3 regions of the Marinomonas sp. ATLA20 genome follow, and region 3 is predicted to be linked to each of the others. Evidence: predicted binding sites of a transcription regulator. Region 3 holds the regulator's gene; each other region holds the start of a gene.
The links. The regulator PhoB, encoded in region 3, activates phosphate uptake and scavenging genes when phosphate is short. The targets are predictions, from matches to a motif close to TGTCATANNNNTGTCANA.
Positions count from the first base shown of each region.

Region 1 (6,784 bases), on a different contig from region 3:
CTAACGACATGCGTATCTTCCAAGAGGAGATTTTTGGGCCAGTGGTCAGTGTGACAACCTTTAAAGACGAAGCGGAAGCGCTTGCTATTGCCAACGACAGTGAGTTTGGTTTAGGTGCAGGGGTTTGGACAAGAGATACTAACCTTGCTTATCGTATGGGGCGTAACCTTGAAGCGGGTCGTGTTTGGATGAACTGTTATCACCAATATCCGGCTCATTCCGCTTTTGGGGGGTATAAAAAATCGGGTGTTGGTCGTGAAACTCATAAGATTGCTTTAGAGCATTATCAACAAACGAAAAACATGTTGGTTAGCTATGATGTAAACCCATTAGGTTTCTTCTGATCAAGACCAACGATTAGATTGTGGGTTATGAATGTAACCCTTAGAAAAAAAGAAGAGCCAAAAGACAGCAGTCTTTTGGCTCTTTTTTTACTTCTGAATTTTAGATTAAATTAATGTTTGTGCTTTTTGATTTCACCTGATTTAAGGCGAGACATATAAGAGTTTAGCTCTTTCTTAACAATTGGCATTAAGCAATATAAGCCAATGATATTGGCAACGGCCATGGCGAAAATTGCGGCATCAGAGAAGTCGATAACCGGTCCTAAACTTGCGGCAGCACCAATAATGACAAAGACACAGAAGATGATTTTAAATGTTAATTCGGCTTTTTTTCCTTCACCAAATAAATAGGTCCAAGCTTTTAGTCCGTAGTAAGACCAACTAATCATGGTTGAGAAAGCAAACAGAATCACCGCAATCGCCAGTATAGTAGGGAACCAACTAAAGGCAGAGCCAAAGGCCGCAGACGTTAACGCAACACCAGACGAGCCATCTGCCGTCATGATGGTTCCGCTTTCGTTCAGGATGTACATACCTGTATCAGGGTTAACCATTAACTGCCCAGTAATGATGATGACAAGCGCGGTCATTGTGCAAATCACAACGGTATCAATGAAAGGCTCTAATAAAGAAACAAAGCCTTCTGTGATTGGTTCATTAGTTTGTACTGCTGAGTGAGCAATAGCTGCAGAACCAACGCCCGCTTCATTCGAAAACGCGGCTCGTTTGAAGCCCTGAATCAAGGCACCGACCAAACCACCGGCAACGCCTAATCCGGTAAAAGCGCCTTGGAAGATCTGCCCAAATGCCCAGCCAATTTTGTCTGCGTTGACGAGTAAGATCACAATCGCGGCACCAACGTATAAAATGCCCATGATAGGAACGATTTTATCCGTCACACGAGCGATCGATTTTATGCCACCAACAATAACCACAAAAACCAGTGCAGCAAAAATGATACCGGTAATCCAACCAGGGTAGTCACCAACTACTTGAGTCAACTGGGCATGGGCTTGGTTCGCTTGGAACATATTACCGCCGCCTAAAGAGCCCAAAATACAGAAAATAGCAAAAATTGCCGCAAGCAGTTTGCCACCGGGAATGTTGCGTTCTTTGAAGCCTTTGGATATGTAATACATCGGGCCGCCAGACACGCTTCCATCTTTGTATTCGTTACGGTATTTTACCCCCAAGGTACATTCTGTGAACTTTGACGCCATACCCATAAGGCCTGCGACAATCATCCAGAATGTTGCACCGGGTCCACCAATAGAGACAGCCACTGCAACCCCAGCAATATTACCAAGTCCAACAGTGCCGGAAAGGGCGGTTGCCAATGCTTGGAAATGGCTGACTTCACCCGCGTCGTTTGGATCGGAATAATCGCCTTTTACCAAAGCGATAGAGTGACCAATACTGCGGAACTGAACAAAACCAAAGTACAGAGTGAAAATAGTTGCCCCTGTTACTAGCCAGAGAACTATCCAAGGAAAGCTGGTACCTGGAAGTGGTGCAAAAATCAAATTTACAAACCAACCTGTAGCGTTACCAAACGCTTCATTAACAACAGCGTCAATGCTTTCTGCTGCCTTTAATGAAGAGCTTAACCCGAATAGAATCAGGGCATTTAACACACTAAATAAATAGGTAAATTGTTTCATAGTATACTTTCCCTTAGCTGACGACGGTGACTGGGACATTCGCACTCATAACCAAGTTGGCCGTTACACTGCCGAATACTCTTGCGCTTAAGCCTTGTTCTGTAGATCTGGCTACCACAATTTGTTCGGCATTATTTTCGACTGCGATGTTGTTGAGTATGGTGGCGGCTTTGCCAAATTTGACTGCACCAGAGGCTTTGATACCAGCTTCTTTTAAGGCATTGATAGCTGGATCTATTACACGTTCTTGGGCGTTTTGGGTTTCAATTTGCTTTTGTTTTTTACGAAGGGAGTTTTCTTCTGGGGTTTGGAAAGTGTACGGAGACCATTCAACGACACATATTAGTTGTAGTTCGCATTCACTCCCTATAAGTGTCGCAAGCCGCTTTGCGTAGGATAAGGCTCGATTACCGGCTTCACTTCCATCAACACCTACAATGATTGTTGCTGACATAGACAAGTCCTCTTTTGGGTTGGTTAGTTATTAATGGTAGGCGGTTTTCAGGGTTAAGCAATTTTTATACAGGTCGACTTTGTCAGCTTAGGCCTTGAAAGCAGAATGTTGATTTGACCATCTAGGTTTGACTGATTTGTCTTGAAGCGCCAAAAAATTGCCTTTTTCCTGATGTCTGCTTTATCCAGTAAAAAAACGTCTGTTTCCAATTGGAAACTTTGTCTTATAAGTGATAATTTCGCTCATTGATAACTTCGTGTTTGGTATTTTTTTATTGTCGTGTAGAAAGCGCTTCACGGCAGAGGGTAAAGGCTATGGCAATCAGTTTATTTGACCTTTTTAAAGTGGGGATTGGTCCTTCAAGTTCTCATACAGTTGGTCCTATGGTGGCGGCAAATCAATTCGCTCACCAGTTACAAGATCGAGAGCTACTATCAAAAGTCGGTCGTTTAAAAATTGATTTGTATGGTTCGCTTGGTGCCACCGGAAAAGGTCATGGAACGGGTACGGCTGTTCTAATGGGGCTTGAGGGGGAATTGCCGGATGTTATTGATCCTAGTCGTGTTAATGAACGGGTTGATCAAATAACGTCTTCCTCGTTGCTGAATTTATTGTCAAAACAGCCTATTACTATCGACGTTGCAACAGATCTGATTTATCACCGTGTCGATCGTTTAGACTTTCATGCTAATGGCATGACACTGGTTGCTTTTGGCGCTGATGGTGATGTGATTCATCAATCGACCTTTTATTCCGTTGGTGGTGGCTTTATTGTTCAGGAAGATGAGCACGGCAATGTGGCCTTGGTTGAAGATGCGACTGAACTTCCTCATGTTTTCCATAGTGCAGAAGATTTGATTCGACTTTGCCAAGAGCAAGGCAAAAGTATTGCCCAGATTATGATGGAAAATGAGACTCATTGGCGAACTGAAGAAGAAGTTAGGCAAGGGATTTTGTCTATTTGGTCTGTCATGAGAAACTGCGTTCAGCAAGGTATTCGGAACGAAGGTATTTTACCCGGTGGCTTAAAAGTTAAACGAAGAGCCGCTAGTTTACACAGAGACCTAACCAGTAAAACGCGCATGGACATGATCACGCCGTCTCTTGGTGCTATGGACTGGGTCAATCTATATGCTTTAGCGGTCAATGAAGAAAATGCGGGAGGAGGGCGTGTTGTGACAGCGCCAACCAATGGAGCCGCTGGCATCATCCCTGCGGTATTACATTATTACTGGGAGTTTTGCCCTCGTTCCAGTGAAGAAGGGATAATTACCTTTTTCCTAACGGCGGCCGCTATTGGGTTCTTGTTTAAAGAGAATGCCTCTATTTCTGGAGCAGAAGTGGGTTGCCAAGGTGAAGTTGGCTCGGCATGTGCCATGGCCGCAGCAGGATTGGCCGCTGCAACAGGTGGCACACCAGAGCAAATAGAAAATGCTGCCGAAATCGGTATGGAGCATAATTTGGGTCTTACTTGTGACCCGATTGGTGGTTTAGTGCAGGTGCCTTGTATTGAGCGAAATGCTATGGCATCCATGAAAGCCATTAACTCTGCGAGTATGGCGCTTCGAGGCGATGGAACACATTATGTGTCTCTTGATAAAGTGATTCGTACTATGCGAGACACAGGCAGAGATATGAATGATAAATACAAAGAAACCTCGCGAGGTGGTTTAGCGGTCAATGTGATTGAGTGTTAGATATGTCGCTATATTACACCTGTAATAAAATAGTCATATTTCTGTAGTATATTTATCATTAAGTGCCTTAGCGGGCACTTTTTTTTGTCCTTTTTCGAGTCGTGATGATCAATAGACTTAGGGGTTTTTATCTAAAGACTCCCAGTGTAGAATGACGCCGAATTTACATTTTACAGAAATGTGACGGGATGAATTGAGAGCCAAATTTATTTTGGATGCTAGGATAAGCATGTCGTTGATGGTTGCAGTTTAGTCTGAACGGTCAACGGTTTGGCATAGATTAATTATAGAAAGAAGAGCCCGTATGGATCTTACAAATAACCCGAAAGAAGAATCCACTTTACTGAGTGGTCATGAATTTGTTCGTGTATTGATTGCCTTAGCCTTTGTTTTGGCATCTGGTTTTTATGCTTCATCTAATGGCGTTGGGGTTTCTAATTTATCTATTTTAGCCATCGCTGCTGCAATTGGTGCCTACATGGCTGTCAATATCGGTGCTAACGATGTAGCTAATAACGTTGGGCCTGCTGTTGGCTCAAAAGCCTTGTCGATGACTGGGGCGATTTTGATAGCGGCGATTTTTGAAGCTGCAGGTGCTTTGATTGCTGGTGGTAACGTTGTTGGTACGATCAAGAATGGCATCATCAATCCTAACTCAATTGGCGATGCTGAAACCTTCATTTGGGTTATGATGGCGGCCTTGTTAGCGGGCGCAATTTGGCTAAACTTAGCGACTTACCTTGGTGCTCCTGTATCGACGACGCACTCCATTGTTGGTGGTGTACTGGGCGCAGGTATTGCTGCTGGCGGTTGGGATATCGCAAATTGGGATAAATTAATTGCGATTGTTGCTAGCTGGGTAATATCCCCTGTAATGGGCGGCGTGATTGCGGCGTTATTCTTAATGTACATTAAGCGTGCCATTACTTATAAAAGCGACATGATTGACTCCGCGAAGAAGGTTGTGCCTTTATTGGTTGGATTGATGGTTTGGGCGTTTTCTACTTACCTTATTCTAAAGGGGCTTAAGCGCCTTTGGAAACTAGACTTTATTACGGCTGCGATGATCGCTTTTGCCATTGCGCTAACTGTTTATTTCCTTGTTCGCCCTATGGTTGACAAAGCTGCATCCGCATTGAAGAACGACAAAGATGCAGTGAATAGCTTATTTACGCTGCCTCTTATAGTGTCTGCGGCCTTGCTAAGTTTTGCTCATGGTGCAAACGATGTTGCCAATGCGATTGGGCCTCTTGCTGCAATTAATGATGCACTAATGACGGGTGCTGTTTCTAGTAAAGCATCTATTCCTATTTGGATCATGATGGTAGGCGGGATTGGTATTGCTGTTGGTCTTGCTCTATTTGGTCCAAAGCTGATCAAAACAGTGGGCTCAGAGATAACAGAGCTTGATAAAACTCGTGCTTTTTGTGTGGCGATGGCGGCGGCGATTACCGTTATTATTGCCTCTCAGTTAGGGTTGCCAGTGAGCTCAACTCATATTGCCGTAGGCGGTATCTTTGGTGTAGGTTTCTTACGTGAATATTTGAAACAATCTTATGAGAAAAAGCTGGCTTCTATTATTTCTCACTCTGAATCTGCAGGTCATGACGGTGAACAAACACAAGAGTTTGTAAAGCGTTTTAAGCTAGCAGATGTAGAAGAAAAACGTGCGATATTGAAAGAATTGAAGGCGGCACAGGCAGCATCTCCTATCTCATCTGCAGAGCGTAAGAGCTTGAAGAAAGCAACTAAGAAAGAGTTAGTGAAGCGCTCTGCGTTATTGCGTATTGCTGCCGCGTGGGTCATTACAGTACCAGCATCTGCTTTGCTTTCAGCTGTGATCTTTTACATGCTCCTTGGCTTTTCAGTTTCTCGATAAGATATTTAAAGATAAAACAAAAAAGATCAGGTTTACTGGTCTTTTTTTGTTTCCAGCGTATATTCTGTGTTATATAAAAGTAAGTTGCTTGTTTTGCTTTTTAATTAAAGTCATTGTTTAGGTAACGATTTAGAAATGAAATCAGTTGTGTTGATCTTAGTTAGCGTTACCATATGTACTTTGTTGTGCTTTCTTCCTGTATTTTTAAAATGGAAAAAAAAACAAAGAGAGTTACGAGAAAAGCTACTTTCTCGCTTATCGAGTAGAAGTGATCATTTATTCCATTCCTTGCAAATTATTTCTGATCGCTATTTAGCTCGAGACACTAAAATTTTCATTGTAGAGTATTTGCTATCTGTTATTACTCAGCTTACAAGGGCTAATTGCAAGTCACAGTTTGTTTCAAAACAAGCTGATTTAGTTAAAATTCTAACGGAGTTAAGGTTAGGACAACAAATTAAAGTAAAAGATAGAGTGTCTAGTCAAGAGCAACTAGATCAAATTCAAAATGCACTGAAATTTATGCTCAGAGAGATGAGGAATATGAGCGAAAATTATGGTTTGAGTCGCGTTACCATAAGGCATCATATCTTATCAATTCGTTATGCGCATGCTTTGGCCTATCGTGACCTTTTAGTGAGACAGGCTAGACAGGACTTAGATTGCGATAAAAAAAACAGAGCGCTTGAAAAGTATCGTATAGCATTATCTGTGATTGAAAAAAATAGTTCTGTGAGTAGCTCGAAACG
Region 1 covers NZ_JBXUKU010000007.1:1,038-7,821, reverse strand. Annotated here, with positions in the region: gene exaC (acetaldehyde dehydrogenase ExaC) at 1-344, shown strand, start outside; gene AC2A4J_RS12780 (alanine/glycine:cation symporter family protein) at 455-2,005, opposite strand; gene AC2A4J_RS12775 (universal stress protein) at 2,019-2,459, opposite strand; gene AC2A4J_RS12770 (L-serine ammonia-lyase) at 2,774-4,156, shown strand; gene AC2A4J_RS12765 (inorganic phosphate transporter) at 4,461-6,035, shown strand; gene AC2A4J_RS12760 (hypothetical protein) at 6,171-6,784, shown strand, end outside.
Region 1: a site for PhoB is predicted at 4,177-4,194, ahead of AC2A4J_RS12765 (inorganic phosphate transporter). Genes of this name have one in related genera too.

Region 2 (6,784 bases), on a different contig from region 3:
CCGACTAACCGAGCAAAAGGGATTAGATCTTATTTTGCAAGTTGTACCTGCTATATTGGAGAAAGGAGCCCGACTTATAGTATTAGGTTCAGGCGATAAATATCTAGAAAACCAGTATTTAGAGCTTCAAAACGATTACCCAAAACAAGTCTCTGTGCGGATTGGATACTTTGAAGATTATTCGCATCGCCTCCAAGCTGGCATTGATGCCTTGCTTATTCCATCGCGCTTTGAACCTTGCGGATTAACACAACTCTATGCGCTTAAATACGGAACCCTACCGGTAGTAAGGCAAACAGGAGGCTTAGCCGATACCGTGTTTGAAGAAGGGGAGAAAGCGAACGGGTTTGTTTTCAAAGATGCCAATGCAGCATCTTTGCAAGCGGCAATGGAACGTACAGTTGAGAGCTTCCATGACGCCACTAATTGGCGACAAAAGCAACAAAATGCAATGAGTTATGACTACAGCTGGGAAGCGGTAACCGATCAGTGGATTCAGCTCTATGAGTCCTTGATAATAAGCTCGTGAGTCTACTCTCTCTGAAATAATCAGCTACGGTAACAGCCTAACAGTCACCTATAGCATGGCAGGTTATACTAAGTAATGGGGTTCAATACGATCCATTTTATATGTAGCCGTAGGCTGGTTGACGACTATTCTGATCAATCAAGCTATACCTGAGACCGTGCATGAGGCATCTCAACTGGCCATGCCCTTTCCGGGGGTAATACTGGTAGCCATCTCCTGGCAGACATGATGGCCGAGCGAAACGTCCATATTGAACCTGCCCATCATCTAACTGAATCGATATTTCATGTTGTCGAGTGAATGTCGCGCATAAGTTCGGTTACCCAATCCACAAGCACACGTCTGGCGATAGAAAACGTTGATGCAGATAGAGTAAGGTTACTACCACGGACGCAGACTACTAGTCAGTCAGAACTTCTGATCAGCATACAGATGATCTGATACTACTTTTCAGCAAGCTGTGCCAGCCCGAATCTATCAAGGCACATTTTTATTGAGAAGCCTGTCTCATTGGCGGGCGCTGACAAAGTACATTTCAGCCGCTTACTTGGCGCGACCTGAAAATAATGGACGACTCGGTGATGAGATAAGTCTTCTGAAGTCTGTGGGATACCCTTTTCTTCAAGATATGCGTCATATTAACACCAATGACATCAACCTTATAGCTATCTGACAATGCTTTTAGGGGACATGTTCAGCCCAGACGGCAGCGCCAAGTACCATACAGATTCATATTTACTGCCGTGATTACCATTACGCAAGCTCAAGAAAATCGGCGATCAAGTCGCTCCAGACGGGTCTTGGTCTTGTATTGATGCAGAAGATTTTCTATGAAATGTGGAATGGGGTGTAGTTAGTTAAGCATATGATGGGATAATTGATTAAGTGATCAAGCCTTCCAGTATTAAAGCAACTTACCCAATGTTAGCGTGCCAAAGTTATGAAGCGCTTTATTGTACAACCACTAAGGTAGGCCCGGCTAACCGGATAGACAATGATGGTTCGTTGATAGAAACTGAGGCAATTTTTTCTGCAGGATTTCCTGAAGTTAGGTGTACAGGAGCACTAAATCATTAGTTCATAAAGCACTTTTGCAAACAGCTTTTGTATCTACATATTGTGCGTGTATGTAAACCTGACTTGAAAGCAGATACGCGTCAATTCAGGAGCACTGGATAATAGCTCTGTTTTGTTTCGGATATAACTTTGGCATTCCTTTTTATGAAACCCTTTCGTTGTATCGATAAGTCGATCAATTACCCATCAAATCCGCTTTAATGATGTAGAGACGATTAGAGTCAACCATGTTTTTATCAAGGTGCTTTTGCTCCAATTTGCCTTTCGTCGACCAAGTAGCAAAATCATCATCATTCAACACTCCAAGATGATTGTTATCAATTACCCACAAGCCTTCCATTTTATCATGTGGATAAGAAACCGCTTTCACCATATCAACAACCAAGGTTTTGCTAACGGGTTTAATTCCTTTGTCTGCCAACGCTTGCCAGCCATTTTTAATTGCGAACTGCTCTAGTGTTAAGCCGTCAATCATCAAACCATGGCTTGCATCACGCTTAACGGACTTAGACAAAGCGATAGAAGACAGAGGAGTGGCTGTTGTTAGATCAATACGATAAACATGCTTTTGTGCATTCGGCTTAGCTTTAGAGTCACCATCGGGGCCGCCTAATAAGAAAGCACCGTCTCGCTCGATCACCAAAAACTTATTCGCTGTTAAAGCAGAAATTTCAGAGTTCGAGTTTTCATTTTTTTCTTGGCGATACAAATACTGTTCAGTTTTGCCAGTGGTTAAATTCAACGTCACAATACGCGTTAAATTACTTTTTTGAGCTGCTTTATTTGGGTTCTGCAAAGTCGACTGCATGATGCCCACTAAGGTCGTTTCGTCTGGCGTAATGGCTAGCCCCTCCATGCCTCGGTTGGCTCGACGGTGTGCAAAGACAGCAGGAAGGTGATAGATATCACGACTGTCGTCTTTAAAAGCATTAATACGACCTATCTCGACACCATTACTATCAAAATGAACAATGTGTGGCCCATATTCATCACTCACCCAAAACGTACCGTCTTTAAGTGCAACTAAACCTTCGCCATCCAAACCGTAATCATCAAGCTTAATAGGGTTAGTGGTCTTATCGTAAGGCTTATTGTCATTTACTAAAACAGGCTGACCATTTGAATGATAAGGCGTCTCACCTGTGCCACCTAATGCAGACGTATTTGGCAAACCAGAAATCAAACTGCCTTCTGGTCGCTTCAGCAAAATGCTTTTTATCATAGAAACAGTGCCATCTTCGGCTACTTCAAACAAACCAATACGAGGTGTGTAAGAGGCCACAGGAAAGCTTTTACCTTTTCCATAATCGCCACTATAGTTAGCATTTGGACCACGATCAGTTAATGCATAAAACTGATTCGCTTGATTTGGATTTGCCGTCATTGCCGAGCCAAAACCACCATTGCGAATTTCAAATGACTGATTCGTCTTACCATCAATCAAATCATCACGTAATACAGAGTAAGGCAACTCACTGCCTCGCTTTGGGACATTATCAACAAAACTTAATGCTGAAGTCGCTGTAGAGTGATTTGCACAACCAAATAAAACCCCAACAGAAATCAAACTCGCTAACCAAATCTTACTTATCATTTCTTCGCCCTTTTTGTAAAATCGCACATCAGTGCATCTTATAATTCTCAATTAAGGGTAAAGACTTGCCATGACGATTTAATGACGCCTAAATAAAAGCCCCTTATAAGCGACCAAAATAAGCACACTTAATAAAAGTCATAATTTTTCATTTTACGGTTGAAGTTTGCACAGAGGTCAATACAATAAATTCACGCCATATATAAATGATATAAAAACCATAAAAAGTATGAATATTAATAAAATAGACCTTAATCTGCTTATTTATCTCGACGTTTTGCTACGAGAATGCAACGTCACGCGTTCTGCTAATCAACTAAACATTACTCAGCCTGCGATGAGCAATGGCTTAAAGCGGCTTAGAGACTTGTTGAGCGACCCCCTTCTCGTTCGTACTAGTGAAGGTATGAAACCAACGGAAAAAGCCTTACGTCTGCAGCCGATCGTACGTAAAGTTCTATTAGAGCTAGAAGAGGCCCTGCAGCCAGAAGCAGACTTCAACGAAAGTATTAGTACGCGTGTATTTCGTATTATGGCAAGTGATTATGCCGCCTCAACGGTTATTCCACGATTACTCAACCGTCTGCGGGAATTTGCACCAGGCATTACACTCGACATAATGACACCGAGCGATGTTACTTTTCATGATGTTGAAGCTGGCAAAATAGATATGGCGATTAACCGCTTCGAAGAGCTGCCTCAGTCATTCCATCAAAAAAGCGTCTGGTTCGATACTTTTGTCTGCATGATGAGTTCAAAAAACCCGATCAAAGATCATTTTGATATTGATGCTTACTTGCAAGCCCAACATATTTGGGTCAGTAAAACAGGCTTCGGAGTCGGCGTTGGAATGGATCCAAACGATGTACAGAAATTAGGCTGGGTTGATGAAGCATTACAAGCCATTGATCACAAAAGAAGTATTCGTGTATTCACAAGAAGCTACCATACAGCGATGCACTTGGCGCTTGAGCAAGACCTTATCGCCACCCTTCCTAAAAAAGTTGCCATGGTGAATAGAAAAAATCCCGACCTAGTGATTTTAGAACCACCTTTCGATATTCCACAAATCGAACTAAAAATGATCTGGAGCCCACTTCTTCATCACGATGCCAGTCATATATGGTTTAGAAGACAAGTCATTGCTGTCGCGAACGAGCTAAAGGCACAAGCTAAATAATAAGAGCCATAAGAAGACAAATCCTATGTTCAATGTTTCTCATGTTCACCACGTCGCTATTATTTGCTCTGACTATTCAGTTTCAAAACGCTTTTATCATGAAATTCTAGGATTTCAGATTATCAAAGAAACCTACCGCGAAGCACGACAGTCTTATAAATTAGACCTTGCTATTAATGAGCATCAACAGATTGAGCTTTTCTCATTTCCATCACCACCAGCACGCCCTTCTTACCCTGAAGCACAAGGTTTGAGGCATCTAGCCTTTGCGGTGGAAAATATAGAAAGCTGTATTGAACACCTAAACCAACACGGTGTAATCACAGAAGACATCAGATTAGATGAGCTAACCGGTAAGCGCTTTGCCTTTTTTGCAGATCCAGACGACTTACCTCTTGAGCTTAACGAACTATAAAGCCAAATCCTATACACCATAATTTAAGTACAGGAATTTAAATCAAAAAAAACACCCACTATTTTTCAATAGTGGGTGTTTTTCTTGCTATAAAACAAACGTCTTATAGAGACTTAGAATTTTCAGCAAGGTAAGACGCAACACCTTCAGGTGAAGTGTTCATGCCTTTGTCGCCTTTGTTCCAGCCTGCTGGACAAACTTGACCATTTTCTTCGAAGAACTGAAGCGCATCAACAACACGAACCAATTCATCCATGTTACGGCCGATAGGCTCATCGTTTACTACTTGTGAACGAACGATACCTTTTTGGTCAATAACAAAAGACGCTCGCATCGCAACACCAGCTGGGTAGTAAGAATCACCACCTTCAGACTCAATGCCATATGCTTTAGCAATTGCGTGGTCCATATCTGCTGCTAGCGTGTATTCAACTGCTCCGATACCGCCTTGATCAACAGGCGTGTTACGCCACGCATTGTGTGTAAAGTGAGAATCGATTGATACACCAATAACTTCCACGCCCATTTCACGGAATTTATCCATGCGGTGAGACATAGCAATAATTTCTGAAGGGCATACGAATGTGAAATCTAGAGGATAGAAGAACACGATTGCGTATTTGCCCTTAATTGTTTCAGCAAGGTTGAAAGAATCAACGATTTGGCCATCAGCCAATACGGCTGGAACTGTAAAATCTGGGGCTTTTTTACCAACTAAAATAGACATCTTTAACGTCTCCTTTTATTGCTTAATGTTTATAGGCTAATGTTTAACTCAATAATGCCACTTACTACTGTAAGCAACACAAAAAACTTACTCTTCTGAAGAGGAACCAACTGCTTCGTTGATCAAGGTCTGTAGTTCACCGTTTGCAGCCATTTCAACGATAATATCGCAACCACCAACTAGCTCACCTTTTACCCAAAGCTGCGGAAATGTTGGCCAGTTAGCAAACTTTGGCAACTCAGCACGGATATCAGGATTATCTAGTATATTTACAAACGCAAAGCGCTCGCCACAGGACATTAGCGCTTGTACTGCCTGAGATGAAAACCCGCACTGCGGAGCGCGAGGGTTGCCTTTCATATATAGCAAAATATCATTACTGCTAATCTGCTCTTTAATTGTTTCGATTGTATTACTCATACTAAAAACCTCGCTCTGCGACTGTCAATTTGCAAGGACAAATCAATTATTAATGCCCTTACTAAATTCAAGTCTATTAAAATCATTAAACTTGCATCAGTTTATTGGGTCTCGTGGTGTATTTACAACCCCAAAAAGAAGCTTTCCTTTCGACTTTCTATTGTTATTTAGCCTTTACTCGTCTACCTGAGTGTATTAAATTGGTCGATTCCCTTTTTTCAAGACATACAAGGAGTCCTAGCGTGTCGCCTAGACATTTTCTTACTCTGAAGGATCTATCTTCTGACGAGTTAAAACAGTTACTTCTACGAGCTTCTGAGCTTAAGAAAATCCATCACGAAGGCACTCTATTTCAACCGCTGAAAAATCGAGTTTTAGCGATGATATTTGAAAAGTCATCGACGCGAACTCGGGTTTCATTTGAAGCTGGGATGGCTCAATTTGGCGGCCACGCATTGTTTCTTTCATCTCGTGATACTCAATTAGGACGCGGTGAACCTGTTGAAGACAGTGCTCGTGTTATTTCTAGCATGGTCGATGCGGTAATGATTAGAACCTTTGATCACGAAACCGTCGAAACCTTTGCTAAATACTCGTCCGTTCCAGTTATCAATGCGTTAACAGACGATTATCACCCATGCCAACTGCTGGCTGATATGCAAACCTATCAGGAACATCGCGGTTCTATCGAAGGTAAAAAGGTTGTTTGGGTTGGCGATGGTAACAACATGTGCAACTCTTATATAAACGCAGCTGCTATGCTCGACTTCCATCTAGTCATTGCTTGTCCTGTAGGCTATGAACCCAACGCTGACCTGGTTGCAGAACATGCCGATAGAGTC
Region 2 covers NZ_JBXUKU010000011.1:95,422-102,205, forward strand. Annotated here, with positions in the region: gene glgA (glycogen synthase GlgA) at 1-529, shown strand, start outside; gene AC2A4J_RS16675 (esterase-like activity of phytase family protein) at 1,782-3,200, opposite strand; gene AC2A4J_RS16680 (LysR family transcriptional regulator) at 3,430-4,380, shown strand; gene gloA2 (SMU1112c/YaeR family gloxylase I-like metalloprotein) at 4,406-4,795, shown strand; gene AC2A4J_RS16690 (peroxiredoxin) at 4,899-5,522, opposite strand; gene grxD (Grx4 family monothiol glutaredoxin) at 5,610-5,942, opposite strand; gene argF (ornithine carbamoyltransferase) at 6,185-6,784, shown strand, end outside.
Region 2: a site for PhoB is predicted at 3,270-3,287, ahead of AC2A4J_RS16675 (esterase-like activity of phytase family protein). Genes of this name have one in related genera too.

Region 3 (6,784 bases):
ACGTCTGCCGCTTGGGCTTGCATGGCGAAAAGAGTAGTAGCCATTATGGCACTGGCGAGTAATGTCTTTTTCATGTTGAGTATGTCCCTTGTTAGTTAGCTTTTGTGTGCAATTTTTTTATATTTAGACGCGTACCTGCACTGGCGTGTATTCGTCTTACGCTTTCATAGTTCACCAATTTACAAAAGGTCACAATCGAAATTGCGTATCAGGTCATGCGTCTGATAAATGTAAGTTTTATAAAAGAGTGATGGAAATGGCTGGTTTGGCATCTAAAGCGCTTGAACGAGAAGCGGCTTCAGTTTATAGCCTTTCATTTGAAAGGCTTTGTGGAGCCGAGAAAGTCGTCATGATATTCTGTGGTTATTAGATAATATTTGATCGAAGGGGCTTAGGAAGATGCGAATAAGTCTACTAAGCCTCAACTTTAGGAGTGATTTGGCATCGTGATTACACACCCATTTAAAGCCGCGGGAGCTTTTTTTAAAGCGTTCCCTTTAGTTTTTTCAAAAGATTTAAGGCTGTTTATATTAGCGCCTTTGTTAGCGAATTTTGTATTGGTCGGCTTATTGTACATGGTCGCTTTTAGCTATTTTCAGACATTAATGGATTCTGCCATGGGGTATTTACCCGAATGGGTCTCCTTTTTAAATTGGCTGTTTTATTTGATTTTTGCGGCCATTATTAGCGTGCTTTTGTTCTATAGTTTTTCTGTTGGGGTGAATATCTTAGCGGCGCCTTTTATGGCGTTTTTGGCGGAAAAAGTAGAAGAGAAAGATACGGGGAAAGTCTTTGATGAAACGTTGACTGCTGGCGTTCTTATGGCGATTGTCGGTCGTAGTTTACAGAGAGAGTGCCAGAAAATATTGTATTTTTTACCGCGTTTTGTTTTGCTGTTGTTATTGTCTTTTATTCCTCTGGTTAATGTGATTGCGCCAGTTTTGTTATTATTATTTTCAGCTTGGATGTTATCCCTTCAATATATGGATTATGCTTTCGATAATAACAAGGTTAAATTCCATGATATGAGAATGGCGTTACGCTCTAAACCTTTGTTATGTTGGACATTTGGCGGGATAGTAATGGTCGGATTGACGATTCCTTTCTTTAACTTATTCGTTATGCCAATTGCTGTAGTGGCAGCCACACTTTTGTGGATTTCGATTTTTAGATCAGAGCATGGGGATTTTTCTGCCTTGTTAGATCGCACTAATGGAACTTTGTAATGTCATTAAAAATTTTGGTAGTAGATGATGCTTCTTTCACTCGTGATTTGATTCGCCGCTCATTGAAAAAGCAATTTCCAGCAGTGGAAATAGAAGAAGCGGTAAATGGCCGAAAAGCACAGCAAATGCTGACAAAGTCTCAGTTTGACATGGTGTTGTGTGACTGGGAAATGCCTGAAATGACTGGTGTTGAGCTGCTTAAATGGTGTCGAGAGCAGCCTAAATACAAAAAAGAAGATGTGCCATTTGTGATGATTACTAGCCGTGGTGACAAAAGCCATGTGGTGGAAGCTGTGCAGTCTGGCGTGACGGATTATTTGGGCAAGCCGTTTTCTAGTGAGCAGTTAGCCAATAAAGTCATATCCGCTGCGAAAAAGCATGGTCTTGATAAAAAACTAACGTCACAGAAATCTCGTGAATCTGTCTCTCCTGGTGGCGTCAGCTCAGCATCGCTAGACGTATTGATGGGAGCGGGCAAATCCGCTCCGGTAAAAGCCACTAAGTTTACCAACCCCGACGCGCCCGTTGTATCAGTAAAGGATGTCAAAATCCCGACCATGGTGCGTTTCGAAAGCAAACAGTTCCGTTGCATGGTTATCCAGTTTAGCAAGACCGAAGCGACCATGCTGATTAAGAGTGACGACGTCGTGCCGCAAGTATTGGGGCAATCGGTATTGGATTTGGAGCATAAAGGCGTGACGAATCGCTTAAATTATTATGTGCAGTCCGTTGCGACGACAGAGAAAAAACATAACTCGACATTTTTAACCGTTACCTTGAGTCTGATCGATCAAGACAGCGAGAAAGAGGCTTTTATTAGCCAATTGTTTGATAGTTTATAAATCTCGTTACCAACCCCTCCCTAGCCCTCCCCTTGAAGATAAGGGGAGGGAATAAATCTTAATCTAGTACCTTCTCTTGAAGAGAAAGGTGGAGAATCGATCTAGCTCCTCCCTCTTGTAAAGGGGGAGGCTGGGAGGGGGTTGTACTTAATGACTTGGGGAATCTTGGTTATTATTATCTGTAGAAATAGGTAGCGCTGGAATCGTATCATTTCTGGTGCGATTTGCTGGGAAATGACAAGAGAAGGTGCTTCCAAAGCCAGGCTGACTGCGAATTTGTAGCTTGGCATCGTGATGTAATAGCACATGCTTTACGATGGCTAGGCCAAGACCTGTACCGCCGGTTTTAGAGCCTCGCCCTTTGTCGACTCGGAAGAAACGTTCTGTGAGTCGAGGAATGTATCTTGGCTCTATGCCAATGCCAGAGTCTTTTATAGAGAACACACCATTAAACTCACTGGACTCCCATTTGATCTCAATCTCGCCGCCATCTGGTGAGTATTTGATGGCGTTAAAAATCAGATTGGAAAAAGCACTATAGAGCTCTTTGTAAGAGCCGTACAAGCGAGCTTCTTCGGGAATTTGCAAATTAATAGAGTGTTTGTCCGTCAACACTGGCGTAGTTGCATTGGTAATGGTTTGTACTAAGTCTGAAACTTTATGCCATTGGTTCTCTTCGCGTTTGTCATTACTCTCCAAGCGAGAAAGCAGTAACAGATCTTCGATGAGTTGTTCCATCCGCTCAGATTGCTCAGACATATTAACAATGCCTTTTTGCATGCTTTTTGGCAGACTGTCCTTGAACATGTCGAGGGTTTCTAAGTAGCCCTTAATAACGGTAAGCGGCGTTTTTAATTCATGGGAAGCGTTGGCAACAAAGTCTTTGCGCATCTGTTCTAGCAAGTGTAAGCGCGTCACATCACGAACAAAAATCAGGTGATCATTTTTATCGTACAATGTGGTTTGAATTTCTAAATAGACGCCATCTTTGGCGGGTGACTTGATGACCAAAGGCTCACCAAAGCGTTTTTGACTAAAGTAACGGAAAAACTCTGGGCTACGGACAATATTAGTGATGATTTGGCCGCGATCGACAGGACGCATTAAGCCGAGAAAGTGAGCCGCCGAGTTATTCCACCACTCCAAGTTACCTTGGTTATCCGCCATGATAACGCCTTCTTTTAAGGCGGTGGTGGAGCTTTCAATTCGGGTTAGCGCTTGGCGCATGCGACGTTTGGATTTGCGTTGTTTCTTATGTAATCGATAAACCGCATCGAATACTTCTCCCCAAATTCCGCTGGCTTCTGGTGGTGCAGCACGACCAGAATGGCGAAGCCAATTATGGAATTGGTAGAGCTGATAAAGCTGCCAGTACAAAGACCCTAAAACGTACAGCAGCAAAACACCCAACAACTGACCTATTATTAGGCCTATTACAATACAAGCCGCGAATCCTGCGAGCCAAGTAATAATAGTGTTTCGCCAAACTGTTTTCATACGGACCTTTTTGCTGAGAAGCGGTAGCCTGTTCCTCGTACTGTTTGTATCAAGAAATCATGAGTACTACCAATGGCTTTGCGTAAACGACGTATATGAACATCAACGGTACGTTCTTCAACGTAGACATTTCCTCCCCATACTTGATCCAACAATTGCGCTCTTGAATAGGCACGCTCTTGGTGTGTCATGAGGAATTTTAGTAGACGGTATTCTGTAGGCCCCATGTCTAAGGGGCGAGTACCAATGGTAACCCGCTGACTGATTGGGTCAAGGGTTAGACCTTCGATTTCAATTGGTTCATCTACGCCTTGAGGGGTCGCGCGTCGTAATACGGCTTTGAGTCGAGCAACTAACTCACGAGGTGAAAATGGCTTGGTGATGTAATCGTCAGCGCCGACTTCTAGACCTTGGATTTTGTTGTCTTCTTCACTTTTCGCAGTCAGCATAATGACTGGAATTTCTGCCGTTGTGGGGTCTTTTTTCAATCTGCGAGTCAGCTCAATGCCGCTACCGCCAGGCATCATCCAATCGGCAAGAATCAAATCCGGACGATGGTCCACAATGATTTCATGGGCTTGCTGAATGTTTTCTGCTTCCAAATACTCGTAGCCCGCCATTTCAAGTGCAATGGCGATCATTTCGCGTATGGAAGATTCGTCGTCAATAATTAATACTTTTTTACCGGTCACAGGATTCATCCTCATCTCAGGAACGGTTTCATTAAAGCGATCTAATGTGACAATTCGGTTACATTGTCACAACTTTGCCACATATTACATAAAATAGCTTGCGACCAGACCGATGAAAACACAGTAACCAACGCGGTTATTGTCTAAAAATGAGCGAAAGCAAGCTTGTCGATCACGCTCTTTAGCTTGATTAAATTGCTGATAAAAGAGTCCAATACACACCACGAGTGATACAAAGTATAGCCAATGTAATCCGGCTAGTAGACCAATCCAGGTCAATAAAGACAAGGTTAGACCTTGTAGGCAAACAATGACGAATAAATCATATCTGCCAAATAAGATGGCGGTGGATTTGATGCCTATTTTGAGGTCATCTGGACGGTCTGTCATTGCATAATAGGTATCATAGGCAATGGTCCAAAAGCAATTGGCGACAAACAGCATCCATAGCTCAGGATCGGTTAAATCTCCTCCCTGTGCACTGTAGGCCATGGGAATTGCCCACGAAAAAGCCAAGCCAAGAAACAACTGGGGTAGATGGGTATAGCGTTTCATAAACGGATACAGAGCAGCCAAGCCTAAGCCTACGAACGACAGTAAAATCGTTTGCAGATCGGTAAAAAGTACTAAAACAAAGCTTAAAATCGACAAAGCACAAAACAGAACAAGTGCTTCTTTTTTAGATACTCGGCCCGACGGTAGCGGGCGGTTTTTAGTACGATCAACATGACCATCGACCTTTCGATCCGCGTAGTCATTAATCACGCAACCCGCAGATCGCATGCTGAAAACGCCTAAGATAAAGATAACGATCAAATGCCATTGAGGCATACCATCGGCTGCCAGCCATAGCGCCCATAATGTTGGCCACATCAGTAAGAATGAACCGATAGGGCGGTTGAATCGAGTGAGTTCTGCGTAGTCTTTAAGTTTGTTCATAACAATCCAAACGGCGGTTTTAGTTGGTTGATCTCATCAAAGAAAGCTTCATTGACCAATATTCCAGGGCCAAACTGATGAAACACAGAGCGTCTCGCCCACAAAGCATTAGGTTGGTTTGGAAACATGCGTTTTGGTAACTGAGTGACCTCAATGCAACTTCGAGACAGGGCCTTATGTTGAAACAGATAGCCACCTAATGGCTTGTCTTTTAAATGCTTTACATGTCGCCAATGGCCTTTCAATGACCTCGCCGGAATGATTGAGCGAGCATAAATAACGGCTCTTCCATCGACGTTAAGCAAGACAGTACGAATGCGTGCCGCTTCTCTTGGTCGCAACGCTAAGCGTTTTCGTTCTCTTGCTGTTGGGATCCCCCAAGAGTCTTCAAGCACATCAACCGTCAATGTTCCTAGGCGTCTAAGCTTTGCTGTTAAAGAGTCTTGAGTGACGAGCCAAGGCCATAAATTTTTCGGTACTTTTACCTTACTAATTTGGTGTATGGGCGACCATCGGTAGTCAAATTGCTGCGCGGCAGAAGCGTTCATTAACGTCATAATTAATTAGGCGTTCATTTTATTAATTAAGGCGACCATCTTGTGGAGCTCTGTTGATTTTTGATAGATGGCATCTCTGCAAGCTTCCGCTTCTTCTAACGTCAATCCAACTTCTAACAATACGGATGGTTCAATGACGTCGTTATGGCGTAATTGATACGAAACGTTAAGCAACTTCGCCAAAATGGCATGTTCGCCATAATAATGAGGCTTTTTGCTGTAGCGAATGGCTGTCCAAATGTTGTCAGGCAAACTCCAGTAGCGTAACAACCAAGAGCCTAATTGTTCCTTGGTAAAGTGCAATATTTGCATCTCGATCAATTCAGACGATAGATGAGCATTAGCTTCTTGGTATCGAGACAGAATCGAAAAGTGCGGCGGTAAAATAGTGCTAATTGCCAAGTAGCCAAAGTTATGTAATAAGCCTGCAAGATAAGCATGACCTAGTTTAGGGCGATTTTGTACCGGCATCGTTTTGACTAAGGATTCCATCAAAACGGCGTTAGAAACGGAATCGAGCCAAAAGTCTTCATAATGACGTGGGCCGTCTTCTGGAGTTTGAAAGGCATTACCCATTGATAAGCCAAGCGCTAAATTCATCACCATATCAAAGCCTAGAACTCGGATGATCGCATCTTCTACTGATTCTATAGAGCCAGGGGCGCCATAGTAGGGGGATGACGCCCAGCTGATGACTTGAGCGGCTAAGCTAGGGTCGAGTGCAATGACTTCGCATAACTCATCTGTGCCGGCGGTCTTGTCGGCTGAAAGGCGTATTATACGATGTGAAGACGCTGGTAATGGGGGGATTTCTAATGTTTCTTCGATGCGCTGCTTGAGACGAATAGATTGAAAGCGTCCAAGTGCTTTAAGAATTTGTTCTTCGTCGTTTTCGTGATTATCGACAGGACGAGATATCGCCTGCGTGTTAATGGAAATATTTTCAAAGCGATTTAATGGACCAGAGAACAGCTCTTTTAGTGCCATAGAGTTAATGTCGTGATAAGGCCCATCGACTTTAGTGCGTATCG
Region 3 covers NZ_JBXUKU010000001.1:106,467-113,250, reverse strand. Annotated here, with positions in the region: gene AC2A4J_RS00480 (peptide ABC transporter substrate-binding protein) at 1-74, opposite strand, end outside; gene cysZ (sulfate transporter CysZ) at 447-1,226, shown strand; gene AC2A4J_RS00470 (response regulator) at 1,226-2,068, shown strand; gene phoR (phosphate regulon sensor histidine kinase PhoR) at 2,216-3,565, opposite strand; gene phoB (phosphate regulon transcriptional regulator PhoB) at 3,562-4,257, opposite strand; gene ubiA (4-hydroxybenzoate octaprenyltransferase) at 4,342-5,196, opposite strand; gene AC2A4J_RS00450 (chorismate--pyruvate lyase family protein) at 5,193-5,753, opposite strand; gene AC2A4J_RS00445 (HDOD domain-containing protein) at 5,760-6,784, opposite strand, start outside.